Regions from separate parts of the Streptomyces sp. NPDC030296 genome, predicted to be linked through region 4. Evidence: riboswitches for the same ligand, from Rfam matches in the RefSeq annotation. Region 4 holds a riboswitch; each other region holds the start of a gene.
The links. Region 4 has a riboswitch for cyclic di-AMP ahead of ACZ4Z3_RS17585 (C40 family peptidase). Riboswitches for the same ligand answer to the same signal wherever they lie in the genome.
Positions count from the first base shown of each region.

Region 1: another riboswitch for cyclic di-AMP. It lies ahead of ACZ4Z3_RS38465 (M23 family metallopeptidase); the one in region 4 lies ahead of ACZ4Z3_RS17585 (C40 family peptidase).
Region 2: another riboswitch for cyclic di-AMP. It lies ahead of ACZ4Z3_RS08960 (C40 family peptidase); the one in region 4 lies ahead of ACZ4Z3_RS17585 (C40 family peptidase).
Region 3: another riboswitch for cyclic di-AMP. It lies ahead of ACZ4Z3_RS29855 (transglycosylase family protein); the one in region 4 lies ahead of ACZ4Z3_RS17585 (C40 family peptidase).

Region 1 covers NZ_JBVICQ010000021.1:52,233-59,765, reverse strand. Annotated here, with positions in the region: gene ACZ4Z3_RS38470 (aldo/keto reductase) at 103-1,047, opposite strand; gene ACZ4Z3_RS38465 (M23 family metallopeptidase) at 1,157-2,209, opposite strand; cyclic di-AMP (ydaO/yuaA leader) riboswitch at 2,220-2,375, opposite strand; gene ACZ4Z3_RS38460 (SpoIIE family protein phosphatase) at 2,424-3,164, opposite strand; gene ACZ4Z3_RS38455 (hypothetical protein) at 3,200-3,616, opposite strand; gene ACZ4Z3_RS38450 (GTP cyclohydrolase II) at 3,786-4,418, opposite strand; gene ACZ4Z3_RS38445 (MarR family winged helix-turn-helix transcriptional regulator) at 4,615-5,133, opposite strand; gene ACZ4Z3_RS38440 (dihydrofolate reductase family protein) at 5,263-6,420, shown strand; tRNA gene ACZ4Z3_RS38435 (tRNA-Met) at 6,511-6,584, shown strand; gene ACZ4Z3_RS38430 (outer membrane protein assembly factor BamB family protein) at 6,650-7,533, opposite strand, start outside.
Region 2 covers NZ_JBVICQ010000003.1:191,602-199,134, forward strand. Annotated here, with positions in the region: gene ACZ4Z3_RS08935 (ATP-binding protein) at 1-586, shown strand, start outside; gene ACZ4Z3_RS08940 (LuxR C-terminal-related transcriptional regulator) at 583-1,512, shown strand; gene ACZ4Z3_RS08945 (C40 family peptidase) at 1,691-2,770, opposite strand; partial or broken gene ACZ4Z3_RS08950 (transposase) at 3,311-3,514, shown strand; gene ACZ4Z3_RS08955 (hypothetical protein) at 3,695-4,048, shown strand; gene ACZ4Z3_RS08960 (C40 family peptidase) at 4,085-5,269, opposite strand; cyclic di-AMP (ydaO/yuaA leader) riboswitch at 5,279-5,453, opposite strand; gene pcrA (DNA helicase PcrA) at 5,726-7,533, shown strand, end outside.
Region 3 covers NZ_JBVICQ010000011.1:161,588-169,120, forward strand. Annotated here, with positions in the region: gene ACZ4Z3_RS29845 (cytochrome P450 family protein) at 1-980, shown strand, start outside; gene ACZ4Z3_RS29850 (transglycosylase family protein) at 1,167-2,195, shown strand; cyclic di-AMP (ydaO/yuaA leader) riboswitch at 2,378-2,576, shown strand; gene ACZ4Z3_RS29855 (transglycosylase family protein) at 2,581-3,267, shown strand; gene eno (phosphopyruvate hydratase) at 3,690-4,970, shown strand; gene ACZ4Z3_RS29865 (FtsB family cell division protein) at 5,108-5,584, shown strand; gene ACZ4Z3_RS29870 (DUF501 domain-containing protein) at 5,618-6,148, shown strand; gene ACZ4Z3_RS29875 (Ppx/GppA phosphatase family protein) at 6,145-7,086, shown strand.
Region 4 covers NZ_JBVICQ010000005.1:483,652-491,184, reverse strand. Annotated here, with positions in the region: gene bioB (biotin synthase BioB) at 1-931, opposite strand, end outside; gene ACZ4Z3_RS17610 (8-amino-7-oxononanoate synthase) at 1,132-2,259, shown strand; gene ACZ4Z3_RS17605 (DUF397 domain-containing protein) at 2,317-2,541, opposite strand; gene ACZ4Z3_RS17600 (helix-turn-helix domain-containing protein) at 2,565-3,422, opposite strand; gene ACZ4Z3_RS17595 (ATP-binding protein) at 3,669-4,127, shown strand; gene ACZ4Z3_RS17590 (DUF6328 family protein) at 4,099-4,668, opposite strand; gene ACZ4Z3_RS17585 (C40 family peptidase) at 4,870-5,343, opposite strand; cyclic di-AMP (ydaO/yuaA leader) riboswitch at 5,347-5,545, opposite strand; gene ACZ4Z3_RS17580 (hypothetical protein) at 5,909-6,226, opposite strand; gene ACZ4Z3_RS17575 (ATP-dependent Clp protease proteolytic subunit) at 6,234-6,875, opposite strand; gene ACZ4Z3_RS17570 (hypothetical protein) at 7,037-7,471, opposite strand.

The DNA.
Region 1 (7,533 bases), on a different contig from region 4:
CGCGGCACACCCGCCGCGGGGCCTGCGGCGCCCCGGCGACATGCGTCGGGTCGTCCGTGTGCGGCGGGCCCGTCCCTGGGGCTTGCGCCGTCGCGGTGCGGGTTACTCCGATGCCTCTGTCAGGGTCTTCAGTTCCTCCGGAGTGAGGGTGAGGTCGGCTGCTGCCAGGAGTGGGGGGAGTTGGGTGGTGGTGCGGGCCGAGGTGATGGGGGCGGTTACCGTCGGCTGGGACGCGAGCCAGGACAGGGCGATCGTGGCGATCTCGGCGTTCCTGGAGCGGGCGATCTCGTCGAGGGCGGCGAGGACGCGGGGGCCCCTCGGGGTGTCCAGGTAGGCGCCGGCGCCGGCGGCGCGGGGGCTGTCGACCGTGGTGCCGGGGCGGTACTTGCCGGTGAGGAAGCCCTTGGCCAGGGCGAAGTAGGGGACTGCGGAGAGGCCCGCGTCGGCGGCCACCGACTGGAGGGCGCCCTCGTAGGTGTCGCGGGAGACCAGGTTGTAGTGGGGCTGGAGCGCCACATAGCGGGCCAGGCCCTCGCGGGCCGAGAAGTCCAGGGATGCCTGGAGGCGCTCGGGGGTGATGTTGGACGCGGCGATCGCGCGGACCTTGCCCGCCCTCACGAGGTCGTCGAGGGCGGTGATGATCTCCTCCACGGGCACCTCGGGCCTGTCGAAGTGCGTGTAGTAGAGGTCGATGTGGTCGGTGCCCAGGCGGGCCAGCGAAGCGTCCGCGGCGGCCTTGATGGTGGCGGCGGAGAGGCCCTGGTACTCGGGGTGCTGGCTGACCTTCGTCGCGATCACCACGTCGGCCCGGTTGCCGCGGGCCTTCACCCACCTGCCGATGATCGTCTCGGACTCACCGCCCGTGTTGCCGTCGACCCACGCGGAGTAGGAGTCGGCGGTGTCGATGAAGTTGCCGCCGGCCTCGGCGTAGGCGTCCAGGACGGCGAAGGACTCTGTTTCGTCCGCCGTCCAGCCGAAGACGTTGCCGCCGAGGGAGAGCGGAAAGACCTCGAGGTCGGACGTGCCCAGCTTGCGAAGAGAAGTCATGTGTTGCTTCAACCACCCGGTCCGACGGTCGCATTCCGGGTGACATGACGGACGCCGCGTCAGGCCTTGGCCTCACGCGGCGCCACATTCGTCTCGGGCGGGGCCGAGGTCAGACGGTCAGGCCCTTGCTGCGCAGCCACGCCGCCGGGTCGATGCCGGTGCCCGAGCCGGCCGTGTGGACCTCCAGGTGGCAGTGGGCGCCGGTGACGTTGCCCGTGGCGCCGACGCGGCCGATGACGTCGCCCGTGCCGACCTTCTGGCCGACGCTGACGCTGATGGAGGACTGGTGGGCGTACCAGATCTCGGTGCCGTCGTCGAGCGTGAGCACGGTCTTGTAGCCGTACGAGCCGTCCCAGCCCGCCTGCGTGATCGTGCCGCTGTGGACGGCCTTGAGGAGGGTGCCCGTGGGGGCGGCGAAGTCGAGGCCGGTGTGGTAGCCGGAGGACCAGTAGGGGCCGGCCTGGCCGAAGGTGGAGGTGATCGTGTACGAGGAGGTCGGCAGCGTGTACTGCTTGGCCAGGGCGGCCAGGCGCTCGGCTTCCTTCTTCTTCGCGGCCTCTTCCTCCGCCTTCTTCTTGGCGGCGGCCTCCTTGGCCTCGGCTTCCTTCTTCTCCTCGGCGGCCTGGTCCGCGGCCTTCTTCGCGGCGGCGGTCTGGGCGGCCTCGGCGGCCTTCAGGTCGAACGCGTCCTGCTGGGACTCGGCCTGCTGCATGATGCGCGCGCGCAGCGCCTCACCGGCGTCGGTGGTGCCCTGCTGGGTGTCGGCGGCGATGAGGCCGGCCTGGCTGAGCGGGGCGGTCGAGCCCTCGGGCTCGTCGGCGGCGTCATCGTCCTCGAAGACCGAGCCCACGTTCGGCATGTCCGGCATGGAGATGGCCACCGGGGCCTTGCCGCTCTGGGCGCTGGCCATGCCGGCGCCACTGACGGCGGCTATGACGCCGACGCCGAGAACCGTGGAGCTACGGGCGAACCCGCCACGCTGCTTGGTCTTGGCCACACGGTGCCGACCGCGGACGGGGCGGAGGGACTCCGCGGTGGGGTTCCACTCCTGGAAGGGGCCCTCGTTCTCGCTGTCGTAGCTGCCGAAGCCGAAGGTCTCTGGTTCGCCGCTGCGTTGGCTCGGCACGAACGGGGCTTCGGTCGCGGACCGGTTGGACGCCACGTGGGGCGTACTCCTTTCCTTCCTTCGCCTACCGGGTTAGCTGACGGGTTCGGAGCGGAAGGTCTCCTACGCGCGTAAACCGAACGTGCTCCCACGGCGGTTTGCGCGCGATTCACCCCAGGGTGGTGGTTCCCCGGTTCCCTACGGGATTCGGCGCGTGAGCACGGAGCCGCCTCTTGTGACGGCTGGGACGACCGCGCTGCGTTATCGAACGTTAATAGACGCGGGGGCGGCATTCCAAGCGATTCTGAATGATCGTTCGGCTTTCTGCGCTGGACTTACGGGTCATCAGCGGTGGAAAACGGGCGAGTTGACCCCGCCTCGGACGCTCCAGTCGCGCTGACGGTGCGTCAGTTGTAATGCGGAGGGGGTTCGGGTGGGCACGCTCAGTGAAATTCCTCAGGGGCGGTGCGCGGCCAACAGCGCCATGTCGTCCGCGGCTCCGTCGCCGGTGTGCTCGCGGACCTCTTCGGCGAGCGTCGTCACAGGGCGCGCGGGGCGGGGAAGTACGGCCGGCGAGCCGGGCGGCCGGGTCGGAGAAGACGCCGTCCGCGTTCCGCGCCTCGGACAGGCCGTCCGTGGAGAACAGCAGCGTCGCGCCGGCCGGGAACACGACCTCCTCCGCGCGGTCCGGCCAGGTGCCCAGCTCGTCGAGGCCGAGCGGCAGCGCGGTCCACGGGGTGTCGAGGGTCCCCAGAGCGCCGTCGGCGTGGAGCAGCAGCGGAGCCGGATGACGCCGGTTGAGATACGGCCCAGTCCGGCGCCGGGCGGGAACTCCGCGAGGACGGCCGTCACAAACCCCTCGTACGGCACGGTGGGGTCCCGCCGCGCGGGGGTCCCGCCTGGTGACCTCCCGTGCGAGCGCCCGCTCCAGCCGCTGGGCCACGGCCTCCAGGGTCGACTCCTGCTCGGCCGCCTCCCGGAACGCGCCGATCAGCACGGCCACCGCCGCCACCGCGCCGAGCCCCCTGCCGCGTACGTCCCCCGCGATCAGCCGTAGACCGTGGGGGGAGTTCTGCACCGCGTACAGATCGCCGCCGATCGAGGCCACGCCCTGCACGGCCTCGTACCGCGCCGCGATCTCCAGCCCTCCCCGATCCGCTCCTGGGGCCTCGGCAGGACGGCCCGCTGCGCCGCCTCCGCGATCTCGCGGGCCGTGGCGAGGCGGGCGTCACTGCGCCGGACGAGTCGGTTGACGGCCACGGCCAGGACGGCGACGGTGGCGACGGTCGAGATCTCGGTGAGCGCGTCCGCCTCGGTCGAGATCTCGGTGAGCGCGCCCTCCTCGCCCACGCTGCTGTACCGCGGTCTGCGCCGCGGTGAAGAAGGGGACGGCCCTGAGTCACGCGGCATGAAGTGGTCGTAGCAGAGGCCGCTGACGACGAGGAGGACGGGCAGGAACCGCACGAGGGCGCGGGCGTAGCCCAGGGCCTGTCGTTTGGATCACGCCTGGGCCGCGGGGCGTGGCACGCGCGTCACGCCCCGCTCACCGGAGCAGTCAAGGCACCGTTGCCGAAGTCGGCATGATCCAAACGAAAGACCCCAGAGGCCCCCCGCCGGCGTCCCGGCCGGGCGTTCAACCCGCCGTCAGTTCCGCCAGGGGCAGGGTGTGCTGGGTGGTGAGGACCTTCGCCCGGAGGTAGCGGACGTTGTGGGCGGTGGTGAAGACGCCGGTGGGGACGCGGTGCCGGACGCCGACGCCGAGGTCGCGCAGTTGCCGCGCCTTGTCGGGGTTGTTGGAGAGCAGGTCCAGCTCGTCGATGCCGAGGGCGCCCAGCATCTGGGCCGCAGCCGTGTAGTCGCGGGCGTCCTCCGGCAGCCCTAGCGCCGTGTTCGCCTCGTAGGTGTCGAGGCCCTGGTCCTGGAGGGCGTACGCGTCGAGCTTGTTGTAGAGGCCGATGCCGCGGCCCTCCTGGCGGAGGTAGAGGAGCACCCCGCCCTGGTCGGCGATCCGCTCCACCGCCTCGCGCAGCTGGGGACCGCAGTCGCAGCGGGCCGAGCCGAAGACGTCGCCGGTCAGGCACTCGGAGTGCATCCGGACCAGCGGGGCCGTGCCGGGGGCGGGGTCGCCGACCACGATCGCCAGGTGCTCACGGCCGTCGACGAGGCCGTGGAAGGTGACCATCTCGGCGTCGACGCCGTAGCCGTCCTGGAAGCGCAGCGGTACCCGGACGCGGGCACGCGGGGTGGCAGCGGGGAAGTCGGGCATGCGGGTTCTCCGGTCCTGGGTGTGACTGCCGCTGTGCTTCAGTTTTGAATCACAGCGCTCGCCGCGACCCTATCCCCTGCTTCAAATTTCAAGCAACCAGTAGGCAACCAGTTTTGGGATGCGTCACATTGAAGGGATGGGGGGAATAAAGGCCGCCCCCTCATCCCTCGTCACCGGGCGACAGGGTCGGGCGGGGTCACTGGCCCGAGGGGCAGGAGCGGCGGCGCCACGGCAGGTCGTCGGGGCCGTTCTGCTGGGCCTCCTCCCCCTCGATCGCCGCCGCGATGGCCGAGCAGATCTCCTCGAACTGGCCGACCTGCTCGGGGGTGAGGTGGTCGAAGACCGCCTTGCGGACCGACTCCACATGCCCGGGCGCCAGCCGCTCCAGCAGGGCGAGGCCCTCGTCGGTCAGGACGGCGATGCTCCCGCGCTTGTCCCACTGGCAGTTCTCGCGCCGGACCACCCCGTCCTTCTCCAGCCGGGTCACGACGTACGTCAGCCGACTGCGCGTGATCTTCGCGTGCTCGGCGAGATCGGTCATCCGCATACGCCGGTCCGGCGCGTCCGAGAGCACGGCCAGCACCGCGTAGTAGAGGTGCGGCATGCCCGCCTCCTGCTGGAGCTGCCGGTCGAGCGCGTCCTCCAGGAGCGTGCTCGCGGCGAGGTAGGCGCGCCAGGCACGCTGTTCCTCGGGGGTGAGCCAGCGGGTCGTCATACGTACAGTGTAGTTATTGTTTAAAAGTTGAACCACGCCCGGCCGGTCAGCCCGTCGTTCCAGCCCGTCAGCCCGTCGTTCCAGCCCGTCAGCCCGTCACTTCAGCCAGCCAGACCAGGGAGCGTCTCCATGCCCCAGCCCTATGTCCTGTTGTCCGCCGCCGTCTCCCTCGACGGCTACCTGGACGACACCGGGCCCGAGCGGCTGCTCCTGTCGGGCCCGACCGACTTCGACCGGGTCGACGAGGTGCGCGCGGCCAGCGACGCCATCCTGATCGGCGCCGGCACCCTGCGCACCGACAACCCCCGGCTGCTGGTGAACTCCCCCGAACGGCGCGCCGCCCGCGTCGCCGCCGGCCTGCCCGAGTACCCGCTCAAGGTCACGGTCAGCGCGTCCGGCGATCTGGACCCGAACGCCCAGTTCTGGCACACCGGCGGCGAGAAGGTGGTGTACACCACGGACAAGGGCGCGGAACACCTCCGCACGCTGGGCCTGCCGACCGGCCCGGCCGGCGTGGACGTGGTGTCCGTCGGCCCCGACCTGGAGTGGTCCGCCGTCCTCGACCACCTCGGTGACGTACGCGGCGTGGGGCGGCTGATGGTCGAGGGCGGCGGACGCGTCCACACCCAGCTGCTCCAGCAGGGCCTCGCGGACGAACTGCAGCTGGCCGTCGCACCGGTGTTCGTGGGCGAGGCCGAGGCGCCGCGGATGTTCGGGACGGGCGCGTACCCGGGAGGCCCGAGGAGCCGGCTGCGGCTGGTGGAGACGAGGCCGGTCGGCGACGTCGTCCTCATCCGCTACGTCCCCACGGTCCCCGGCCCCGGCCCCGCCGTCTCCGCCGCCGACCGCCACTGGCTGGCCCTGGCCTGCGAACTGGCCGCCGAGTGCCCGCCCTCCGGGACGGCTTTCAGCGTGGGCGCGGTCGTGGTCGCCGCGGACGGTACGGAGCTGGCCCGCGGCCACTCCCGCGAGGCCGGCGACCCCGTCGCCCACGCCGAGGAGGCGGCCCTCGCCAAGCTCGACCCCACCGACCCGCGCCTGGCCTCCGCCACCGTCTACAGCAGCCTGGAACCCTGCGCCCGCCGCGCCTCGCGCCCGGCCCCCTGCGCCCGGCTCATCCTCGACGCCGGCGTACGACGCGTCGTCACGGCCTGGCGCGAGCCGGACACGTTCGTGCCGGACGCGACGGCCCGCAACGCGGTCCTGGCCGAGGAGGGCGCGGTGGTCGTCGTCGTACCGGAGTACGAGGAGCGGGCGAAGGAGCCGAACCGGCATCTGGTGGGCTGAGAAGCCGAGCGTCGCGGAACGGCTGTGTTCGGGGTCTCGACAAAGCCGTGTGCTTCGAGTCCCGCGCATGACGTACACTGGTTTCACCGACGCGGGGTGGAGCAGCTCGGTAGCTCGCTGGGCTCATAACCCAGAGGTCGCAGGTTCAAATCCTGTCCCCGCTACTGAAAGACCCGGGGCCGGAATCCGATGAGGATTCCGGCCCCGGGTCTTTGTATGCGCGCGGAGGTCAGGCCCTGACCGCGTACACCGTGCCGCTGTCGTTGCCCACGTACACGGTGCCGGCGGCCGCCGCCGGAGAGGAGCGGATGTCGGCGCCGGTGCGGTAGGTCCAGATCGATCGGCCGGTGTCGGCGCGCACGGCGTAGAGGTTGCCGTTCTTGCTGCCGACGTAGACGGCGTCGCCGAGGACGGTCGGCGAGGAGTACACGACGTCGCCGATGGTGAACGCCCACTTCCGTCGGCCGGTCAGCGCGTCGACGGCGTACAGACGGCCGTCGTCGCTCCCCACGTGGACCACACCGCCGGAGACGGCCGGCGAGGAGCCCACGCCGCCCCGCGTCTCGAAGGTCCAACGCGGTTCGCCCGTGTCGCAGTTGACGGCGTAGAGGTTGCCGTCGTAGCTGCCCGCGTAGACGATCCGGTCGGCGGCGGCCGGGGAGGACTTGACGTCGCCGCCCGTCCTGAAGGACCAACGGGGCTGCCCCGTCTCGACGTCGACGGCGTGGAGGCGGGAGTCCTCGCTGCCGACGTACACCTTGTTCCACGCGACGAGCGGCGACGAGCGGATGCGGCCGCCGGCGGTGAACGTCCACTTGCGGTCGCCGGAACGGGCGTCGACGGCGTAGAGGCGGCCGTCGTCGCAGCCGACGTAGACGACGCCGCCCGCGACCACCGGTGAGGAGTTGACCTCCCCGCCGGTGCTGAACTGCCAGCGCTGCTCGCCGGTTCTCACGTCGACGGCGTAGAGGTGGTAGTCGGCGCTGCCGAAGTAGGCGACCCCTCCGACCACTGCCGGGCAGGTGTAGACGCCGTTGCCGGTGCCGAACGCCCAACGGCGCTTCCCGGTCTCGGCGTCCAGCGCGTACATGCTGCCGTCCCTGCTCCCCGCGT
Region 2 (7,533 bases), on a different contig from region 4:
CCGCGCCCAGGAACGCGCGGAGGTCGCGGCCCATGTCCACGACTCGGTGCTCCACACCCTGACGCTGATACAGCGCAACGCGGACAACCCCAACGAGGTCCGCCGCCTGGCCCGCGCCCAGGAGCGCGACCTGCGCAACTGGCTGTACAAACCCGAGGGCACCGGAAAGGACGAGGACGACGAGCCCGACACCCTCGCCGAGGCTGTGCGGCGCAACGCCGCGGAGGTGGAGGACAAGCATGGAGTGCCCATAGAAGTGGTCGTCGTCGGCGACTGCCCCCTCGACGAGGGACTGACCGCACAGATGCAGGCCGCGCGCGAGGCGATGGTGAACGCCGCCAAGTACGGTGGCGAGGGCGGTGCCGTACAGGTCTTCGCCGAGGTCGAGGGAAGGACGGTCTTCGTGTCCGTGCGTGACCGCGGTCCCGGCTTCGATCTCGACGCGATACCCGCCGACCGCATGGGCGTCAGAGAATCGATCATCGGCCGCATGGAACGGAACGGCGGTACGGCACGGCTCCGCGCCGTACCGGGCGGCGGCACGGAGGTCGAGCTGGAGATGGAGAGGGCGGAGACGACGTCATGAGTGACGCGAACGAGCCGAACGACCCTGCCGGGCAGAGCGGTTCGGGCACGGAACCGACCGTGGGCCGGGGAGGCGACCGGGCCGCGCAGGACCCCGGCCCCGTGCCCGCTGGTGGCCGGCAGGGTGAGGTCGCGGGTCAGGGGGAGTTCGGGGACGCCGGTGTCTCCGACGCGTCGACTTCCGACGGGTCCGCTTCCGGGGCTTCCGGTGCGTCCGGCGGGCTCGTGGCCGGGGGAGAGCCGGAGGCCGCGGTGTCCGGTCCGGGGCGGCATGTTCGGGTCGTGCTCGTCGACGATCACCGTATGTTCCGTACGGGAGTGCAGGCCGAGATCGGGCAGACGGAGCGAACGGGGGTCGAGGTCGTCGGGGAGGCTCCTGACGTCGACCAGGCGGTCTCGGTGATCACGAGCACTCGCCCCGAGGTGGTGCTCCTGGACGTCCATCTCCCCGGCGGCGGTGGGGTGGAAGTCCTGCGCCGCTGCTCGGCGTTGATGGCGGACACCGAACGGCCCGTTCGTTTCCTCGCGCTGTCCGTGTCGGACGCGGCGGAGGACGTCATCGGGGTGATCCGGGGCGGTGCGCGGGGCTATGTCACCAAGACGATCACCGGCACCGACCTCGTCGACTCCATCTTCCGGGTCCAGGACGGGGACGCCGTGTTCTCCCCACGGCTGGCCGGCTTCGTCCTCGACGCCTTCGCCTCCACCGATGCCCCGCCCGTCGACGAGGACCTCGACCGCCTCACCCAGCGTGAGCGTGAGGTGTTGCGTCTCATCGCCCGCGGCTATGCGTACAAGGAGATCGCCAAGCAGCTCTACATCTCGGTGAAGACCGTGGAGTCCCATGTCTCCGCGGTGCTCCGCAAATTGCAGCTCTCCAACCGGCATGAGCTGACGAGATGGGCGACGGCACGACGGCTGGTGTAAGGCTGAGCGACCAAGGGGGCCGGGGCCGCGTTCCCGGCCGCGCCCGACGGACCGACCAGCCTCTCGACTCCGGCCTGCCCCCGGACCTCCGACCCCCGCTGCCCTGCCGCCCCGCCGCCAGGCCCTTGCCGTCACGCCACCGACTGACGCGGCTCTGACGGCCCCGACGCTGCCCCGCTCAGGCCACCCGCGTGGCCCCGGCGAACGGCATTTCGTCGAGGGGGGCCACGCGTACCGGCGCGGAGGGGTTCGGGGCGTGGATCATCTGGCCGTTGCCCACGTAGATGCCCACGTGGCTGATGCCGGAGTAGAAGAAGACCAGGTCGCCGGGGAGCAGTTCCGCGCGGGAGACGCGGCGGCCGGCGCCGATCTGGCCGTAGGTGGTGCGGGGGAGGGAGACACCGGCGGAGCGGTAGGCGGCCTGGGTGAGGCCGGAGCAGTCGAAGGCGTTGGGGCCTGTGGCACCCCAGACGTACGGGCTGCCGAGCTTGGAGTACGCGTAGGAAACGGCTGAGGCGGCACGGGGATTGGGGGCGGCGGAGGCGGAGGAGGCCGGTGAGACCGGGCCGGTGAAGGTGCGCGGGGAGGAGAGGGCGGAGCGCGAGGCGTGACCGGTGCCGGAGCCGGGGCTGCTCAGACGGGTCCGGTCCTCGGGCGTCAGGCGGTCGAGGAGCCGCCGTGCCTCGGTCAACTTCGAGGTGACCGTCTTCTTGTGCCGCTTGACCTCCTGCTGCTTGGTCCTGAGGGTGCCCAGTTCGACACGGGCGGCCCCGCGGAGCCGTTCGATCTCCAGCAGCTGCTGCCGTACGCCGGCCACATCGGCCGCCTGCCGGTGGCCGACGCGTTCGGCCAGGGCGGCGTTGTCGAGGTACTGGTCCGGGTCACCGGAGAGCGCCAGCTGCCACGACGGGTCGATGCCGCCGGTCCTGTACTGCGCGGTGGCCAGCGAACCCAACTGCTCGCGGGCGGAGTTGAGCCGGTCGGTGCGGCGGGCCGCCTGGTCGCGCAGTTCCTCCAGTTTCATCTGCGCCTTGTCAGCCTTCTCCTTGGCTCCGTTGTACTTGTCGGTGGCGACTTCCGCCTCCTCGTACAGCTTGTCCACCTTCGCCTTGAGCTGCTCGGGCGTGAGGTGAGGGTCGGCGTGCCCGGTACCGTCGAAACCGGTCGCGGTCGCCGCGCCGGCGAGCGCGAGGGTCGCGGCCGTGCGGACCGTCGGGCCGCCGAGCGAGCGCTGTCTGGGCTTGCGGTGCGCTGCCACGTGGGACTCCAAGTCCTCTCGTACGACCGCCGTCCGTACGTCGGAGCGCACGGACCGCCTGGGGGAGCGGTGACGCATCCGGCGGCGGCCCGCACAGGGGGGAGCGGGACGCCGCCGGACTTTCTCGGCGGTGGTGTCCGACTGCCGCCCCTGGCCCGGGCGGCGGTGGGGAGCCGGTCACCTGAAGGAGGACGCTAAACCTGACTGTGTCGGGCCGGTAACGCGTTGTACGGAAGTGGCGCGCACCGACCGCGAGGTGACCGTATGTGACCGCGATCTCGCCCTGGCGCCGTCGTAATCACACTGCGCGATGACCGATGCGGCGATTCCCGGCCGGGACGGGGCGAGACGGTGCTATGGGGCGCATATATGCAAGATCGATTCCATCGCCACCACTTGCGGCGCAGGGTCTTGGATTCGAAAAGCAAGGCTTGGGGTCGATCGCGCTGCCGTCGTCGATCATGCCACGCGCCGACGAAGCGGCACCGCCGCTGTCCCGCCACGGGGTACATCGCCCCGCGCCGCCCCTCCGGCGACGCCGGCCACTCGAGTGACGCGCTGAACTGCGCACGCATCGATGCGTACGCGCTTCGCCACGCCCTGGCGGTGCTGCCGCAGCCCAAGGCGGCCAACGACCGCTTCGTCCTCGCGGTCGACGTCACCCACTGGCCGCGCCCGGAAGCTCCCGGCAGCCCGGAGCGGCTGTTCTGCCACGTTTACGGACGTCGTGGACGCTCCAGCGACCCAGTCTCGGCCCTGGCGACGTCGCCGAGGTGACCGCTTGAAGCCCCCGCCTCCGGGAGCCTCCCGCGCCCGGAAGTCCTCCGCGTCCGGAAGTCCTCCGCGTCCGGAAGCGCCTCACGCCAGTGAAGCACCCCGCCCCCGGTGCCCGGCCGGTCGTCGCCTCCTCATTAGGCTCCGGCCATGGACGTACTCATCCACCTCTTCGTCGCGCTCCACATCATCGGGATCGCCGCTCTCCTGGGCGGTTTCCTCACCCAGATGAAGGCCATGGGCCAGGGCACCGCCCTCTTCGTCCCCGCCATGCTGCACGGCGCGCTCACCATGTTGATCACCGGAGCGATCCTCGTCGGCCTCAACCAGGCGGACGACCAGCCCGTCAACAACATCAAGATCGGCGTCAAGATGGCGCTGCTGGTCGTGATCCTGGGGCTGGTGTACGTCAAGCGCGACGAGGAGACCGTGGACAAGTCGCTGTTCGGGCTGGTGGGCGCACTCACCATGGCGAACGTCTTCATCGCGGTGCTCTGGACCTGAGCCGGCACGCCTCCCCGCGAACCGGCCGCTCGACGGTTACGCCGGCCGCACCACGCTGTGGATGGAGGACTCGCCGTCGTAGAAGATCGACTCCTCGCGGACGTAGGTGCCCGGCTTCGGGGCGTGGATCATCATGCCGTTGCCGATGTAGAGGCCGACGTGGCCGATGTTGTCGTAGAAGAAGATCAGGTCTCCGGGACGGGCGGCGGGGAGTGAGACGGTCGTACCGGCGTTGACCTGGTCGTAGGTGGTGCGGGGGAGGTCGACGCCGGCGGCCTTCCAGGCGGCCTGGGTGAGGCCGGAGCAGTCGTAGGAGCCGGGACCGGTGGCGCCCCAGACGTACGGCTTGCCGATCTGCGCACGGGCGAAGGCGAGGGCCTTGGCGGCCTTCGTGGCGTAGGTCGAGTCCTCGACCGTCGTCGTGGTCCGGGTGGATGTGGACGGGGAGGTTGAGGCGGAGGTGTCCTGAGGGGCCTCCTGCGTCTCCTGGGGTGACTCGGCCCGTGACTCGGCCGCCGCCTGCTGCCGCGCCAGCTCCTCCGCCTTGCGGTCGGCCTCCTCCTGCTTCCGCTGCTCGATGTCCGCGAGCCTGGCCTTCTCCTCGGCGGTGAGCTGGGAGAGCAGTTCGCGGGCCGCGGCGAGCTTCGCCTGGACCTTGGCCTTGCTGGACTTGAGGGCGTTCTGCGACTCGGTGAGCTGTTCCAGGCCCTCGGACGCCTCCTGGCGCCGCTGCGAGGTCTCCGCCTGCTGCGCGACGTACTCGTCGACGGACTCCTGCTGGCGGTCCGTCAGCCGGTCCATCAACTGGTTCTGGGCGAAGTACTCCTGCGGGTCGTCCGCCAGGAGCAGGGCCGCCGTGTCGGGGGCGGCCGCGCCCGTCCGGTACTGGGCGGCCGCGTACGAACCCAGTTCGCCGCGCGCTTCGTTGAGCTTTTCCGTCCGCTTCGCGACGTCGTCGAGGAGGTTGTCGACCTGTTTCTTCTGCTTTGCGGTCTTCTCCTTGACCGCGTTGTACTTCTCGGTCGCCGTCTCCGCCTGGCGGTAGAGATCGCCTACCTTCTTCTCGATCTCCTCCAGACTCGGCTTGTCGTCGGTCGAAGGGGCGGCGGTGGCCGTCTGGGAGAGCAGGGCCACGGAGGTGAGGGCGGCGGTGGCGAGAGCGGGGGTGCGGATGCCCGCGCGCGTCCGGCCGGCCGGACGCGGCTTGCGGTGCGGCGCCATGGTTCGGCGACTCCTTCCGTAGTCCGCCTACCGAGTTAGCTGTCGGGTTCGGGCGCAAGCTTTCGGAAGGTTTGCCCTACGGCCCTCGCCGCGTACGGCGGTCGGGTCGATTCACCCCAGAGGTCGGTGGGTCCCCGGCTCCGGCTGCCGTGGAGGGGCGCACCGGACTCGGCGGAGGCCGTGCGGCCCGGCGACGTTCGCCGGTTGGGTCGTACGGCCTGACCCAAGACGCTAGCCAACTGGTGTGGTCCGTGTGAAGGTTGATGTTCGATATGCCCGATACGTTTTCGTGACCTTGGCCTCGCGGACACGATAGGTGCTACGTTCGGTCGCTCACCGTGATGGGGTGCGTGCGACCGATGGCCCACGGCTCCACGGGGCGCGGCCCGGAGCGTGCCCACGGACTTCCCGGGGCGGCCCCTCGCTGTCAGTGGGGGCGCCTAGACTCGGAGAGCGATGAGCAGCCTCTTTGACGACAGCTTCCTGGCGGACCTCCAGGCCCCCCGCGGCCGTGACGAGGAGCCCCCGCCGCCGCCCGAGGACGATCATGTGCCGGAGTCGATTCCGGACGATCTGTTCGGCGGGAAGTTCGACGTGCCGCCGGACCGGGACGCCTACTACCGCGACGGCGCCCCACGCCCCGCGATCGACGCGGCCGCCCTCCTGGACGGGCTGAACGAGAACCAGCGCGCGGCCGTCGTGCACGCCGGCTCCCCCCTGCTCATCGTGGCCGGCGCCGGCTCAGGCAAGACCCGCGTGCTCACCCACCGCATCGCCCACCTGCTCGGCGAGCGGAACGTCCATCCGGGCCAGATCCTCGCGATCACCTTCACCAACAAGGCCGCGGGTGAGATGAAGGAGCGTGTCGAGCAGCTCGTCGGGCCGCGGGCGAACGCGATGTGGGTCATGACCTTCCACAGCGCCTGCGTCCGCATCCTGCGCCGCGAGAGCAAGAAGCTGGGCTTCACCTCATCCTTCTCGATCTACGACGCCGCCGACAGCAAGCGCCTGATGGCCCTGGTCTGCCGTGATCTGGACCTCGACCCCAAGCGCTTCCCGCCCAAGTCCTTCAGCGCCAAGATCAGCAACCTGAAGAACGAGCTGATCGACGAGGAGGACTTCGCCGCCCAGGCCACCGACGGCTTCGAGAAGACCCTCGCGCAGGCCTACGCGCTCTACCAGTCCCGCCTCCGCGAGGCGAACGCGCTCGACTTCGACGACCTGATCATGACGACGGTCAATCTGCTGCGCGCCTTCCCGGATGTCGCCGAGCACTACCGCCGTCGTTTCCGTCACGTCCTCGTCGACGAGTACCAGGACACCAACCACGCCCAGTACGCCCTGGTCAGGGAGCTGGTCGGCACCTCCGAGCACCCCGTCGACGTGCCCCCCAGCGAGTACGACATCCAGCCCGCCGAGCTGTGCGTCGTCGGTGACGCCGACCAGTCGATCTACGCCTTCCGCGGCGCGACGATCCGCAACATCCTCCAATTCGAGGAGGACTACCCGAACGCGACGACGATCCTGCTCGAACAGAACTACCGCTCGACGCAGACGATCCTCTCCGCCGCCAACGCCGTCATCGAGCGCAACGAGTCCCGCCGCCCCAAGAACCTGTGGACCAACGCGGGCGCCGGCGCGCAGATCACCGGGTACGTCGCCGACACCGAGCACGACGAGGCCCAGTTCGTCGCCGACGAGATAGACCGCCTCACGGACGCGGGCCACGCGAAGGCCGGGGACGTCGCCGTCTTCTACCGGACCAACGCCCAGTCCCGTGTGTTCGAAGAAGTCTTCATCCGCGTCGGCCTGCCCTACAAGGTCGTCGGCGGCGTCCGCTTCTACGAGCGCAAGGAGGTCCGGGACGTCCTGGCCTACCTGCGTGTTCTCGCCAACCCGGAGGACTCGGTCCCGCTGCGCCGCATCCTGAACGTCCCCAAGCGGGGCATCGGTGACCGTGCCGAGGCGATGATCGACGCCCTCTCCCAGCGCGAGAAGATCAGCTTCCCGCAGGCGCTGAAGCGCGTCGACGAGGCATACGGCATGGCCGCCCGGTCGACGAACGCGGTCAAGCGGTTCAACACGCTGATGGAGGACCTGCGGACCGTCGTCGAGTCCGGCGCAGGTCCCGCGACCGTCCTGGAGGCGGTCCTCGAGCGCACGGGCTATCTGGCCGAGTTGCAGGCGTCCACCGACCCGCAGGACGAGACCCGCATCGAGAACCTCCAGGAACTCGCGGCCGTGGCCCTGGAGTTCGAGCAGGA
Region 3 (7,533 bases), on a different contig from region 4:
TCGACCCGCCGGACCACACCCGGCTGCGCCGCCTCGTCTCCAAGGCCTTCACACCGCGCCGGGTCGCCGAGTTCGCCCCCAGGGTCCAGGAGCTGACGGACGACCTCATCGACCGGTTCGCCGAGAAGGGCGAGGCCGACCTCATCCACGAGTTCGCCTTCCCGCTGCCCATCTACGCGATCTGCGACCTGCTCGGCGTCCCCCGCGAGGACCAGGACGACTTCCGGGACTGGGCGGGCATGATGATCCGGCACGGCGGCGGGCCGCGTGGCGGGGTCGCGAGGTCGGTGAAGAAGATGCGCGGCTATCTCGCGGACCTCATCCACCGCAAGCGCGAGGCGCTGCCCGCCGAACCCGGCCCCGGCGAGGACCTCATCTCCGGTCTCATCCGCGCCTCGGACCACGGTGAGCACCTCACCGAGAACGAGGCCGCCGCCATGGCCTTCATCCTTCTGTTCGCCGGTTTCGAGACCACCGTCAACCTCATCGGCAACGGCACCTACGCCCTCCTCACCCACCCCGAGCAGCGCGCCCGCCTCCAGACCTCCCTCGCCGCGGGCGAGACCGCCCTGCTGGAGACCGGTGTCGAGGAACTCCTCCGCTACGACGGGCCGGTGGAGCTGGCCACCTGGCGGTTCGCCACGCGGCCGCTCACCGTCGGCGGGCAGGACATCGCCCCCGGCGACCCGGTGCTGGTGGTCCTCGCGGCGGCCGACCGCGACCCCGCCCGTTTCGCCGACCCCGACACCCTCGACCTGTCCCGCCGCGACAACCAGCACCTCGGCTACGGCCACGGCATCCACTACTGCCTGGGCGCGCCCCTCGCCCGCCTGGAGGGGCAGACCGCGCTGGCGACGCTCCTCACCCGCCTGCCCGACCTGCGGCTCGCCGCCGACCCGGCGGACCTGCGCTGGCGCGGCGGGCTCATCATGCGCGGACTGCGCACCCTTCCCGTCGAGTTCACACCGCGTCAGGGCTGATGAACGGCCTGTGCCCTTATCAGGATCAGCGGCCGAAGGTGACGCACCCTCAAGTTCGTGATCTTCACGTGATCTCCGCTGCATTAACTTGTGACAACTGATCGTCTACGGCTACGTTCACACGTCAGTGCGAAGGGTCGTCACATCCCTCGCACAGATCTCTGCTGTCGCGTGAAAGGCAACCGCATGCTCTCCGGGAACGGTCGTCACCGTCGCCCCCGTCAGGCTCCGGCACTCCTCGTCGCGGCGGGAGTGACCGGCTCCGCCATCGCCATCCCGCTCCTCGGCGCCACCGGCGCGAGTGCGGCCAGTGGAACCACCTGGGACCAGGTGGCGGAGTGCGAGAGCGGCGGCTCCTGGAGCGCGGACACCGGGAACGGACGCTACGGCGGCCTCCAGATCTCCCAGGCCGACTGGGAGAACCACGGCGGCCTCGACTACGCGACCAGCCCCGACCAGGCCAGCCGTTCGCAGCAAATCGCGGTCGCCGAGAGGATCCTCGACGACCAGGGTGTGGGCGCCTGGTCGACCTGCGGACTCCTCCACAACCTCGACGGCGACTCCGCCTCGGCCGACGTGAACACCGGGGTGGCGGGCGATTCGTCCAGCTCTGGTGATTCGTCCGGTTCGTCCAACTCGTCGGGCATCTCCACCAAGTCCAGCGACTCGTCTGATTCCTCGGAGTCATCTGACTTGTCCGGTTCGTCGGATTCGTCCTCTCGTGCCTCCGGGGACTCCGCCAAGGCCGACGCGGACGCGGGCGACTCCTCCGAGTCCGCTGAGTCCTCGGGCTCCGGCCGCGTCGGCGGTTCGCAGGAATCCGGCAGCTCGGCCGAGGTCGACGCCAAGAATGGCGACTCGGACAACTCCACGCCGGGCGACACCCCTTCCACCAGCGGCGATGCCGACGCCGGCACCGGTCGCCACCGTGGCGCCAGCGCCGAGGAGGGCGTCCACACGGACGTGGCCGACTCCCGTGGCGACGCCTCCACCGGCCGTCATGCCTCCCGTGGCGGCGACGCGTCCCGCGAGGCTGTCGACGGCTCGTACACCGTCCGCCCCGGGGACAGTCTGACGGCCATCGCCGACTCCCTTGAGCTGACCGGCGGGTGGCGGGAGCTGTACGCCGAGAACGAGGGCACGGTCGGGACCGACCCGGACCTCATCCTTCCCGGTCAGACCCTGGAAGTCGGTGCCGAAACGGGCGAAAAGTAGCGGCAGTTCGGGTCACGGTTCGCCCCTTAATGCCCGTTTTGATCTCGGTGGGAGATGAATCACAGACCCCCTGATCGTCTTTGAAATTCGGCGAATCACGTGTTTACGGTCGTGACCGCTCGCCACAGCGGGCCCCTGCGGTCGTCACGCCGAATCCTGCCGACGGCCGCTCGGAACAGTCGTCGCGTCAAGCGCCGTAGGCAGGAGCGGGGGACCCAAGGTTTGTGCCGGGTCCGGCGGTTGAGGCCCTTGGGGTCACACCGCCGGCACCGGCTCGGGGTGAAGCCGCATCACGTGAGCCGAAAGGCGAGCGGGTGCGGCCGGGCAACTCAACCGGCCCGAACCCGACAGCTCACCTCGTAGGCGTCGGTGAGGGGATCACTCCATGCTGTTTTCCAGCAAGGGCAAGCACCGCCGTCCGTCCAAGACCGCCCGCGCCATCGCCGTCGCCGGTGTCACCGGCGCCGCCGCGATAGCCGCCCCGCTCATGGCGGCCGGCAGCGCCTCCGCCGCCACCGCGTCCGAGTGGGACGCCGTCGCCCAGTGCGAGTCCGGCGGCGACTGGACCATCAACACCGGCAACGGCTACTACGGCGGTCTGCAGTTCTCGGCCTCCACCTGGGCCGCTTACGGCGGTACGCAGTACGCCTCCACCGCCGACCAGGCCAGCAAGGCCCAGCAGATCGCCATCGCCGAGAAGGTCCTCGCGGGCCAGGGCAAGGGTGCCTGGCCGGTCTGCGGCAAGGGCCTGTCCGGCGCCTCGTACGACGGTGCCGCCGCCTCCTCCGGCAACTCCGGCTCGAGCCCCTCCTCGTCCTCTTCCTCCTCGCAGAAGAGCACCCAGGAGACCCGCGCCTCGCGTTCCTCCGAGCGCGCCACCGTCGAGACCCCGACCGGCAAGAAGGTCAAGAAGGGCGACGGCGAGTACAAGGTCGTCAAGGGCGACACCCTCAGCAGCATCGCCGCGAAGAAGAACGTCAAGGGTGGCTGGGAGAAGCTCTTCGAGCTGAACAAGGACATCATCGACGACGCCGACTTCATCTACCCCGGCCAGCAGCTCCACCTGAGCTGACGGCCGGTTCCGGACGGTCGCCGCGGCCGGGCCCCTGGGGTCCGCCGCGGCCTGGCCGGGACCGCGGTTCGGCCGGGCCGAAAAAAAGGCCGCTCCCCGGCTGAACCGGGGTCCGCTCACAGCCGTGTCCTCCTGAGTGAAGACCTCGTGAGGGCCGTCCCCCGTCCCCACGGGCTCCCCGCCCCGGTGCGCATTCCCCCGTACGCACCGGGGCGGGGTTTTTCTGTGTCCGGGGCCGTCGCGCTCCCCCTTCTGTTCACTTTCCTGCCCACCCCCCTTTGTTCCGAGCTGGAACAATGGGTACGGTCTGTCTGTCCACGGGACGGTCGGTCGGCTGCCGACGGCCCCGGGGCGGTTAGGCTCTAGTCGCACGGCCCCCGTGGCCCCGCACCAACGCGTCACATCCCAAGAAGGAGATGCTCGTGCCGTCCATCGACGTCGTCGTAGCCCGGGAAATCCTGGACTCCCGAGGCAACCCCACGGTCGAGGTCGAGGTCGGCCTCGACGACGGCAGCACCGGTCGTGCCGCCGTCCCGTCCGGCGCCTCCACGGGCGCCTTCGAGGCCATCGAGCTCCGTGACGGCGACCCGAACCGCTACCTCGGCAAGGGCGTCGAGAAGGCCGTCCTCGCCGTGATCGAGCAGATCGGCCCGGAGCTGGTCGGCTACGACGCCACCGAGCAGCGCCTGATCGACCAGGCCATGTTCGACCTGGACGCCACCGACAACAAGGGCTCCCTCGGCGCCAACGCCATCCTCGGCGTCTCCCTCGCCGTCGCCCACGCCGCCTCCGAGGCCAGCGACCTCCCGCTCTTCCGCTACCTGGGCGGCCCGAACGCGCACCTGCTGCCCGTTCCGATGATGAACATCCTGAACGGCGGCTCGCACGCCGACACCAACGTGGACATCCAGGAGTTCATGATCGCCCCGATCGGCGCGGAGTCCTTCTCCGAGGCGCTGCGCTGGGGCGCCGAGGTCTACCACACCCTCAAGAAGGTCCTGAAGCGCAAGGGCCTGAACACCGGCCTCGGCGACGAGGGCGGCTTCGCCCCGAACCTGGACTCCAACCGCGCCGCCCTCGACCTCATCCTCGAGGCCGTCAACGAGGCCGGCTACACCCCCGGCGAGCAGATCGCCCTGGCGCTCGACGTCGCCGCCTCCGAGTTCTACAAGGACGGCGTCTACGTCTTCGAGGGCAAGGAGCGCACCGCCGCCGAGATGACGGACTACTACGCGGAGCTCGTCGACGCGTACCCGCTCGTCTCCATCGAGGACCCGCTGTTCGAGGACGACTGGGACGGCTGGAAGACCATCACCGAGCGCCTCGGCGACAAGGTGCAGCTCGTCGGCGACGACCTGTTCGTCACCAACCCCGAGCGCCTCGCCCGCGGCATCGAGGAGGGCGCGGCCAACGCGCTGCTCGTCAAGGTCAACCAGATCGGCTCGCTCACCGAGACCCTGGACGCCGTCGAGCTGGCCCAGCGCAACGGCTTCAAGTGCATGATGTCCCACCGCTCCGGCGAGACCGAGGACGTCACCATCGCCGACCTCGCCGTCGCCGTGAACTGCGGCCAGATCAAGACCGGCGCCCCGGCCCGCTCGGACCGCGTCGCCAAGTACAACCAGCTGCTGCGCATCGAGGAGATCCTCGACGACGCCGCGGTGTACGCCGGCCGCAGCGCCTTCCCGCGCTTCAAGGGCTGACCTGCTCGCCACGGGCACAGCAAGGGCTGACCCCGTAGGGCGGCAGTAGGAAGCGTCGCACGTACGTCCCCGTACCCGGTCCCGTACCGTGTGCGGGGACGTACGCACGTTGGGCCCGTAGGAAGGGGAAGTGGGACATGCCCGTGAAGGACCGGGACCGTTTCTCCACCGCGACCCGGCTGAAGCTGCTCGGTGAGCAGACGGCCGCCCGGGTCTACCGCTCCCAGACCCGGCGCCAGGCGCGCCGCTCCCGGCTCACCGGCCGGGCCGCGCTGCTCGCCCTCGTCCTCTGCTCGATGATCGTGGCCCTCGCCTACCCCATAAGGCAGTACGTCTCCCAGCGCGCCGAGATCGCCGACATGCGGCGCCAGCGCCAGGAGGCGCGCGAGCGCGTCGAGGAGCTGCGCGACCTCAAGGCACGCTGGCAGGACGACGCGTACGCCGAGCAGCGCATCCGGGAGCGGCTGCACTACGTCATGCCGGGCGAGACCGGCTACACCATGATCGACCCGGACGCGGCGAAGCAGTCCCGCACGACGCAGGGGGCGGCCCACCTCCCCTGGTACACCAACGTCTGGGACGGGGTCGACAAGGCCGACGCCGCCGCCCAGTAACCGACCAGAGCTCCAGAGGACTTACGTACAGGTATGGACACGCCCCCGCCCTCCACCCCGCGCACCGAGCCCACCGACGCGGATGTCGAGGCCTTCCAGCAGCAGCTCGGGCGCCCGCCGCGCGGACTGCGCGCGATCGCGCACCGGTGCCCGTGCGGGCAGCCGGACGTCGTCGAGACGGCGCCGCGCCTGCCGGACGGGACGCCGTTCCCGACGACGTACTACCTGACGTGTCCGCGGGCCGCCTCCGCGATCGGCACGCTGGAGGCGAACGGCGTGATGAAGGAGATGACGGAGCGCCTGGCGACCGACCCCGAACTCGCCGCCGCGTACCGGGCCGCGCACGAGGACTACATCGCCCGCCGGGACGAGATCGAGGTCCTGGAGGGCTTCCCGAGCGCGGGCGGCATGCCGGACCGCGTGAAGTGCCTCCACGTCCTCGTGGCGCACTCCCTGGCCGCCGGCCCCGGGGTGAACCCGCTGGGCGACGAGGCGATCGCGATGCTGCCGGAGTGGTGGGCGAAGGGACCGTGCGTGGTTCCCGCAGAGGAGGCCGCCAAGTGACCCGTGTCGCCGCCATCGACTGCGGTACCAACTCCATCCGGCTGCTCGTCGCCGACGCCGACCCCGAGTCGGGTGAACTCGTCGATCTGGAGCGCCGGATGACGATCGTGCGGCTCGGCCAGGGCGTCGACCGTACGGGCCGGCTGGCGCCCGAGGCGCTGCAACGGACGTTCGCCGCGTGCCGGGAGTACGCGGCGGTCATCAAGGAACTGGGCGCCGAGCGGCTGCGGTTCGTCGCGACGTCCGCCTCGCGGGACGCGGAGAACCGGGACGAGTTCGTCAGGGGCGTCATGGACATCCTCGGTGTCGAGCCCGAGGTCATCTCCGGTGACCAGGAGGCCGAGTTCTCCTTCACCGGTGCCACCAAGGAGCTGCTGGGCCGGGACGATCTGGCCAAGCCGTTCCTGGTGGTGGACATCGGCGGCGGCTCCACGGAGTTCGTCGTCGGCGACGACCACGTGCGCGCCGCGCGCTCCGTGGACATCGGCTGCGTGCGGATGACGGAGCGCCACCTCGTCCGGGACGGCGCCGTCGTCGATCCCCCCGGCCCCGAGGAGATCGCGGCCGTTCGCGCCGACATCGAGGCCGCCCTGGACCTCGCCGAGCGGACCGTACCGCTGCGCGAGGCCCACACCCTGGTGGGGCTCGCCGGGTCGGTCACGACGCTGTCCGCGATCGCCCAGGACCTTCCTGGGTACGACTCGACGGCCATCCACCACTCCCGGATCCCCTACGAGCGCGTCCGGGAGATCACCGAGGGGCTGCTGCGCTCCACGCACGCCGAGCGGGCCGCGATCCCCTCGATGCACCCCGGCCGGGTGGACGTGATCGCCGCCGGCGCGCTCGTCCTGCTCGCCATCATGGAGCGGATCGGGACCTCGGAGGTCGTGGTGAGCGAACACGACATCCTGGACGGAATCGCCTGGTCCGTCGCGTAGCCGCGCGGCCGGAACGCGGGCGCCCTCTCGGCGGGTTCGGGGCGCTTGTGAGGATCTGTTTACTACTTGTCGGTAGTCTCGGTTGAGCTGTTCGGATAACGTATGAGCGCCTTCGAGGGGTGCTCGGGCGCCCCTCGTTGACGCGCCGCCGGGAAACTTCGTGAAGTTCTTCACAAGAGAATCGGCCCTGTTGGGCGACGTTTTGAGGCTGCGCAGAGCCTTCGGGGGCTTAAAGGGGTCCAGAGGGTGCCTCCGAACGGCCTCCGGGGGGTACTCGTCCGGGTGACAACCGGGGCCCGATCGGAGTGTCGGCGAGGGGTCCGCGGAGCCGGAAGGGCAGTTCACGCGGCATTGACAACGGTCGGCCGTGCGGTGAGGTTCCCCCGTCGGACGATGACCTGGATCACGAGGGCCGCGCAGTGTAGCAGAGGGCCTGGGGAAGCTTGT
Region 4 (7,533 bases):
CGGCCTTGCCGGCCTGACCCTCGCTCGTGAGGTAGTCGCCGAGGAAGATCGAGTTTGCCAGGTGCAGCGCGAGCGGCTGCATCGTCCGCAGATGCACCTCGCGGCCACCGGCGATGCGCACCTCGACGTCCGGGCAGACGAACCGCACCATGGCGAGGATCCGCAGGCACCGCTGGGGCGTGAGGTTCCACTCCTTGGCCAGCGGGGTGCCCTCGAACGGGATCAGGAAGTTGACCGGCACCGAGTCCGGGTCCAGTTCACGCAGCGAGAAGACGACGTCGACGAGGTCCTCGTCGGTCTCGCCCATGCCCGCGATCAGACCGGAGCACGCCGACAGACCCGCCGCGTGCGCCTTCTGCACGGTGTCCACCCGATCGGCGTACGTGTGGGTGGTCGTGATCTCCCCGTACGTCGACTCCGACGTGTTGAGGTTGTGGTTGTAGGCGTCCGCGCCCGCCTCGCGCAGCCGTTCGGCCTGACCGTCGGAGAGCAGACCCAGACAGGCGCACACCTCGACGCCCTCGTTCTCCTCCTTGATGGCCTTGATGGTGCCCGCGACCCGGTCGACGTCACGGTCCGTCGGGCCGCGCCCGGACGCCACCAGACACACCCGCTTGGCGCCGCCGGCGAGACCGGCCGCGGCGGCCTTCGACGCCTCCTCGGGCTTCAGCCAGGTGTACTTGAGGATCCCGGCCGTCGAGCCGAGCCGCTGGGAGCAGTACGAGCAGTCCTCGGGACACAGCCCGGACTTCAGGTTGACGAGATAGTTCAGTTTCACTCGTCGCCCGAACCAGTGCCTGCGCACCTTTCCGGCCGCGGCCACCACGTCGAGCAGGTCGTCGTCGGAGGTGCCGAGAACGGCGAGCGCCTCGGCACGGCTCAGCGGCTCGCGCCGGAGCCCCTTGTCCACCAGCGTGTTCAGCAGGTCCATGAGAGCCGATCCTGTCCTACCGGACCGCTCCCGGCCAAGGAGACTTCGGACAACAGAGTCGGATCGACGTGTGGGTATCGCCACATCGTGGGCGACCGGCCGTCCCGTTAGTGTCTGTGCACTGCCTACAAAAGCCCCTGCCGCGCTGCCCGATGACAGCACCGGCGCCGAGGGCTGCCCACGCGACCCCCGGAGGACTCATGGCGTTCGGCTGGATCGACGAGCAGGCGTCGGCGCGCCGCCGCGCCGGGCTCGTACGGACCCTGCGCCCCCGCCCCGCCGACTCGCCCCTGCTCGACCTCGCGAGCAACGACTACCTGGGGCTGGCCCACCACCCCGAGATCATCGAGGGCGCGGCCGAGGCGGCACGCACCTGGGGCGGCGGGGCGACCGGCTCCCGGCTGGTCACCGGCACCACCGAACTCCACGGCGAACTGGAGCGCGAACTGGCCGCCTTCTGCGGCTTCGAGGCCGCCCTCGTCTTCTCCTCCGGCTACGCCGCCAACCTCGCCGCCGTCACCGCGCTCGCCCCGCACGGCTCGCTGGTCGTGTCCGACGCGGGCAACCACGCCTCCCTGATCGACGGCTGCCGACTGGCCCGCGGGACCACGCAGGTCGTCGAGCACGCCGACCCGGACGCGGTCCGCAAGGCGCTCGGCACGGCCAAGGGGCCCGCGATCGCGGTCTCCGACACGGTGTTCTCGGTGGACGGCGACGCCGCCCCGCTGGCCGGGCTGGCCGAGGCGTGCCGCGCGTACGGCGCCGGTCTCGTCGTGGACGACGCCCACGGGCTCGGTGTCCTCGGCGACGGCGGCAGGGGCGCGCCGCACGCGGCGGGGCTCGCCGGAGCACCCGATGTCGTCGTGACGGTCACCCTGTCGAAGTCGCTGGGCAGCCAGGGCGGTGCCGTCCTCGGACCGGCGAAGGTGATCGACCACCTGGTCAACGCGGCCCGGACGTTCATCTTCGACACCGGGCTCGCCCCGGCGGCGACGGGCGCCGCCCTCGCCGCGCTCAGGCTGCTGCGCCGTGAGCCGGAGCGGGCGGCCCGGGCCCGTGAGGTGGCGCGGGCGCTGCACACACGGCTGACGGCGTCGGGCCATGAAGCGGTGCGGCCCGACGCCGCCGTGGTGTCCGTACGGGCGCCGTCTCCGGATCAGGCGGTGCGGTGGGCGGCGGACTGCCGGGCGGCGGGTCTCGCCGTCGGCTGTTTCCGCCCACCGTCCGTGCCCGACGGCATCTCGAGGCTGCGATTGACCGCCCGGGCGGATCTCACCGAGGGGCAGATCGACCGAGCCGTGGGAATCATCGGCGATACGCGACCGTGAGTCGGCGTCGCGGCCGTGCGTCGCCAGAAGCGGAACCGGTGGTGCGGTCGGTGGTGCTCACCGAAGCGTGGTGACGAATCCCTCCCATGCCTCGGGGGTGAACAGCAGGGCGGGCCCCGCCGTGTTCTTCGAGTCGCGCACGGCCACCAGTCCGGCCAGCCGGCCGGACCCGGGACGGGCCGTTTCCACACAGTTGTTCATCCCCGTGCTGCGGCTGCTGCGCAGCCACCGCACACCGCGTAGTGCGGTACTGGTGGGTACGTTCCGAGGCAGAGCTGACATGGTGCCTCCTTACGCGCCGGAAGCTAGCCCTGAGCCAGTCCGGCGATGTAATCCAACGAGTCCTCGGGCGAAAGGGCGTGGATCTGAAGGGTGTTGAAGGCCTCGACATAAGCCTTGAGGTCTTCTTTCCGTTCGAGGTAGAGGCTACTCGTCAAGTGGTCGAGAACAACCACGTCCAGATCGGACGTGCTCCGAAATGAGAAGATTACGAAAGGACCGGTGATGCCGATGTGTGCCCCGGCAGTGAACGGCAGCACCTGCAGCCTCACTTGAGGCAGACGCGCCGCTTCGACCAACTGCTCCAGCTGACGGGCCATGACCTCGGGCCCGCCGACCTCACGCCGCAGAACGCCCTCGTCGAGCACGGCGCTCAGCTCCATCGGTGGACGTCCGCGCAGAACGTCCTGCCGCGCGAGCCGCACTTCCACGAGAGCGTCGAGTTTGTCGTCTTCCAGCCCCTCCACCGCGGCCCGTGTCACCGCTCGGGCGTACTCGGGGATCTGCAGCAGACCCGGCACGACCGAGGTCTCCAGGGTACGCATCCCGCTCGCCTGCGACTCCAGACTGATGAAGTCCCGGTACGTCGGCGGCAGCACCCCTCGGTACGCGTGCCACCAGTTGTGCCGTCCGCCCCCGTCCTCGGAGCCCGCCAGCGCCATCAGCAGTTCGCGTAACTCGGTGTCGTCGATCGCGTAGGCGTCCAGCAGTCGGTGGACGTCCGCGGGTTTCACCCCGCTGGCACCCGTCTCGATGCGGCTCACCTTCGACTGGTGCCAGCCCACGAGACGGGCGGCCTCGATGCTGGTGATGCCGACGCGGGTGCGCAGGAGGCGCAACTCGGCGCCGAGCTTGCGGCGGCGCACCGCCGGACCGTACTGCATGGGTGTCTCCTTCCGCCCGGCGCGCGAAGTCGGGTGACGGTAGAGGATGGCCCGAGGGGCCCCTCGAATACGGTCGGCCGTCGGAGAGTTCACCGCTTCGAGCGACAGATATATGCATATCTTGGTGGATCGCCACCCGTGACGGCCCAGGTAGTGGCAGTCTGGCGCGAAGCACCAGTCCGGGACCGTACTCGAATCATCCGCTCCCAGTCGGACATCGGTCCCGTGGGAAAGGGACGCACCGCCATGGCAGATCACCTGGAAGCATCCGTCACTCTGCCGAGCGATCCCGCCTCGGTGTCCGCGGCCCGGAGATACGTCGCCACCGTGCTGGCCGAATGGGGCCTGCCGAGCGACACGGACATCGCGGACACCGTGCGCCTGATCGTGTCCGAACTCGCCACCAACGCCGTTCAGCACACCTTCGGTCAGTCACCCACGTTCACCGTGGACCTCGTCCTCGACCGTGACGAGCATCTGCACATCGGCGTCACCGACAGCCATCCGCGCTTCCCGAAACGCCTGCCCGCCGCCGTACAGCAGGACAACGGGCGGGGCATGGTCATCATCCGCTGGCTGACCGCCGAGTGCGGCGGGCGGCTGAGCGTCAGACCCACGCGGGAGGGCGGCAAGACGGTGGCGATCGAGCTTCCGTGGGCCGTCCCCGTGCAGCCGGTCAGGGCAGGCGGTCCGCAGGAGCCCTGACGGAGTCCCGCCCCTGGGCAGGGACCGTCCCGCCGGGGCGCGGCGCGGAGGGCGTGCGGTTCCCGCGGACGGAGCGCCCCACCAGCCTCGGGAGCAGGCCCCACAGCAGCAGACAGCCGACGAGCGTGCCACCGCCGGCGGTGAGGCCCGCGGCCCGGCCGAGTGTCACGTCCACGACGAGCAGGACCGACCCCGCGAAGGCCGGCATCAGCACCCCCAGGCCGACACCGGCCAGCCGGGACGAGACCCGGACGATGGTGGGCTTGGCGTTCTGCTGGAACAGCGAGCGGTGCAGGGCGGCCGGGGCGGTGAAGAGGGCCGCCGCGAGGACCGCCAGCAGCAGTGTGGTGACGTACGTGGCGCGCTGGAACGAGTCCAGGTCCGGAAATCGCGGGGTGAAGGCCAGCGTCAGCAGGAATGCGAAGAGGATCTGCACCCCCGTCTGGGTGACCCGCAGCTCCTGCAGCAACTCGGAGAAGTTGCGGTCGGCCCGCTCGAGAGGCGTCTCGTTGCGAGCGGGGCTGATGCGTTCGTCGGCCATGGCTGTACGAGTAACCATCCGGGCCCGTGTCACGCCTGCGGGCGAGGCGAAAGAGGGTTCGGGCGCAGTCGGGGAGCGGCCTGGGAGCGGCCGGGGGCCCAGAGGCGCCCGGGGGCGCCTCTGGGGGCGGCCGGGCACGACCGAGAGGGCGGCCGGGCACGACCGAGAGGGCGGCCGGTGGTCCGGCCGCCCTCCGACGGGTCAGCGGACCCGGCCGTACCAGACGCTCTTCGTCCAGATCTTCTGCAGTCGCACGACGTCACCCGTCTTCGGCGAGTGCCAGATCTTTCCCTTCCCCGCGTAGATACCGACGTGGTACACGTTCGATCCCGAGTGGAAGAAGACGAGGTCTCCGAGCTTGCGGCTGCTCGCGGAGATGTGCTTCGTCTTGTTGTACTGCTGCTGGGCAGTACGGGGCAGCTTCTTGCCCGCCTTCTTGAACGAGTAGAGCGTCAGTCCCGAGCAGTCGAACCTGCCGGGGCCCGTCGCGCCGTACCTGTAAGGGGAGCCCTTCTTGGAAGCCGCGACCTGAAGTGCCTTCGACGCCACTGAGGCGGCCTCGGCGTCCGATGCGACCCCCGGGACCACGATGCTGCCGCCGACGGCGGCGATGGTCAGAGCCGACGCCGTGCCGGCCCGGGTCAACAGCGACGGGACACGATTGAGCGCAGACATGCGCAACCCTTCGTCAGCCGCCTGTGAAGGATGACCTGTCGGATTCGGGCTGGCGAAGTTGCCCGGCCGCTGACGCGGCTTCACCCCAAGGGCTGCTCGACCCGGTCATGGCGTGACCGTCCCGGCGACCCGTCGTGCTTGGGTCCTCCACTCCTGCCGATCCACTCCTGTCGACCGGTCATCCGGACGGCGGCAGGACTCGGCGTCCGCCCGGATCGCCCCGCCGCTGCGGCGGGGGCTTGTCGTCAGGAAGGGATCTTGGCGCACGGAAGTCCGAAAATCCCAACAGAATCAGGGATTTGTGGTGTTACTCACCACTCGCCCGTTCGGGTGGACAGACCCTTTTCAGTCGTTCTGTCCACAGAGTCGAGGGTGTCCGCACCAGCAATGGAATGGTGGATTCCGGCACTCTTGCAGGCATGATGCGCAACTCCGGCGATTCTGAGGGCGGGTGGGCCGTTGGGTTGTTCCGGATAGGCCGTCCGGTGGGTCGAAACCCGGACCGGAGGGTCCGTCAGTAGTACGGCGGACGACGCCCGATCGGTTCAGGCGGGGGGCCTCGGGGTCACGCGGGGGAGTCCTCGGGTTCCGGCGGAAGGGTGACCCGGGCCGCCCGCCGTTCCCCGTCCAGGACCCGCAGGGCACGGGCCAGGGTGGAGGCGTGCAGCTCGTTCTCACCGCGCGCGTGCATCAGTTCGAGCGCGTCGCGCAGCGCCGTCGCTCTGCCGACGAGGGCCTGCGCGGCCCGCAGCCCGCGATATGTGTCGCCGGGGCGGGCCGGGTTGATCCGGCCCAGCAGGTCGACCACGTCCAGATAACGGTCGATCAACTCCGCCTCGGCGCGCGTCAGCGCGGGCAACGGCGGCAGTTCGGGTGGGAGCATCGGCGGCTCACCTCGAGCCGGGGAGCGCCCGTGAGCCCTCGCGGCTCGGCACGATCCGGTCGGCCAGGCCGTACTCCACGGCTCCGTGCGCGTCGAGGATCTTGTCCCGCTCGATGTCGCCGCTGATCCGTTCGTGGCTCTGCCCGGTGTGCCGTACGAGCATCTCCTCCAGCCGCCGGCGGTTGCGCATCAGTTCCGCGGCCTGGATCGCCAGATCGCTCGCCTGCCCGGTGACCGGCTCGGCCGGCGCCGGCTGATGGATCACCACCTGTGCGCCCGGCAGCACGGATCGCTTGCCCGGGGTGCCCGCCGCCAGCAGCACCGCGGCGGATGCCCCCGCCCGGCCGAGGCAGACGGTCTCCACGTCGCAGGTGACGAACCGGATCGTGTCGTAGATCGCCGTCATCGCGCTGAACGAGCCGCCGGGGGAGTTGATGTACAGGCAGATGTCCCGCTCCGGGGACTGGTACTCCAGGTGCATGAACTGTGCCATCACGTCGTTCGCCGACGTGTCGTCGATCTGTGTCCCGAGGAACACGATCCGCTCCTCCAGCAACTTGGCATACGGATCCATCGTTCGGTGACCCGTGCCTGTGCGTTCGGTGAATTCGGGGAGCACATGGCGGGCCGACGGGCGGTTCGCGGGCATGGGAGTCTCCTCTGATCGACTTCTGCAAAAAATGTACAGGACGTACGTCCCTTATGGGGGTGGCGCTCGGCTGACAGCGAAAATCCCCGCGGAGCGTGGCTCCACGGGGATCGGTCTCGGGGCTCGGGTGAGCGGTGGGGCGTACGGGGTGGAGCGTCGGGTCAGTTGAGCGGGGCGGGGGCGGGGGTCCCGTAGAAGGGGGGCCAGCCGCGGGTGGCGGCCAGTTCGTTGAGGGCGTTCGCCACCTCGAGCGCCGAGATCCGCTGGTTCGCCGGCGCCTCCGTCGTGCTCACGGTGAAGCTGACCGTGAGCTCCGTCATCTCGGTGCCGGGCATGCGGACGTACCCGCTGAACTCGGTGCCCTCGGGGAAGTCGGCCCCCGCGTTCTCCTGGGCCCGGGTCTGGACCTCGGTCCGGCTCGGGGGTTGGGTCTGAGGCTGATCCGGCGCCGGGTTGTCGTCCACGGTCCCGTTCTCGGCCGCCTGGGCCGGTCCGCCGGCGAACAGCGCGGTCCCCGCCGCCGTACCCGCTGCCGCCGTCCCCGCTGCCGCCGTCCCGGTGTATCCGAGCAGTGTGCGCCTGGAAAGACTCGACATGATCTCCCCGTTCGATTGTCGTGAACGCCTCCTCTCGGAGGTTGTCGCGATCGTACGAACGT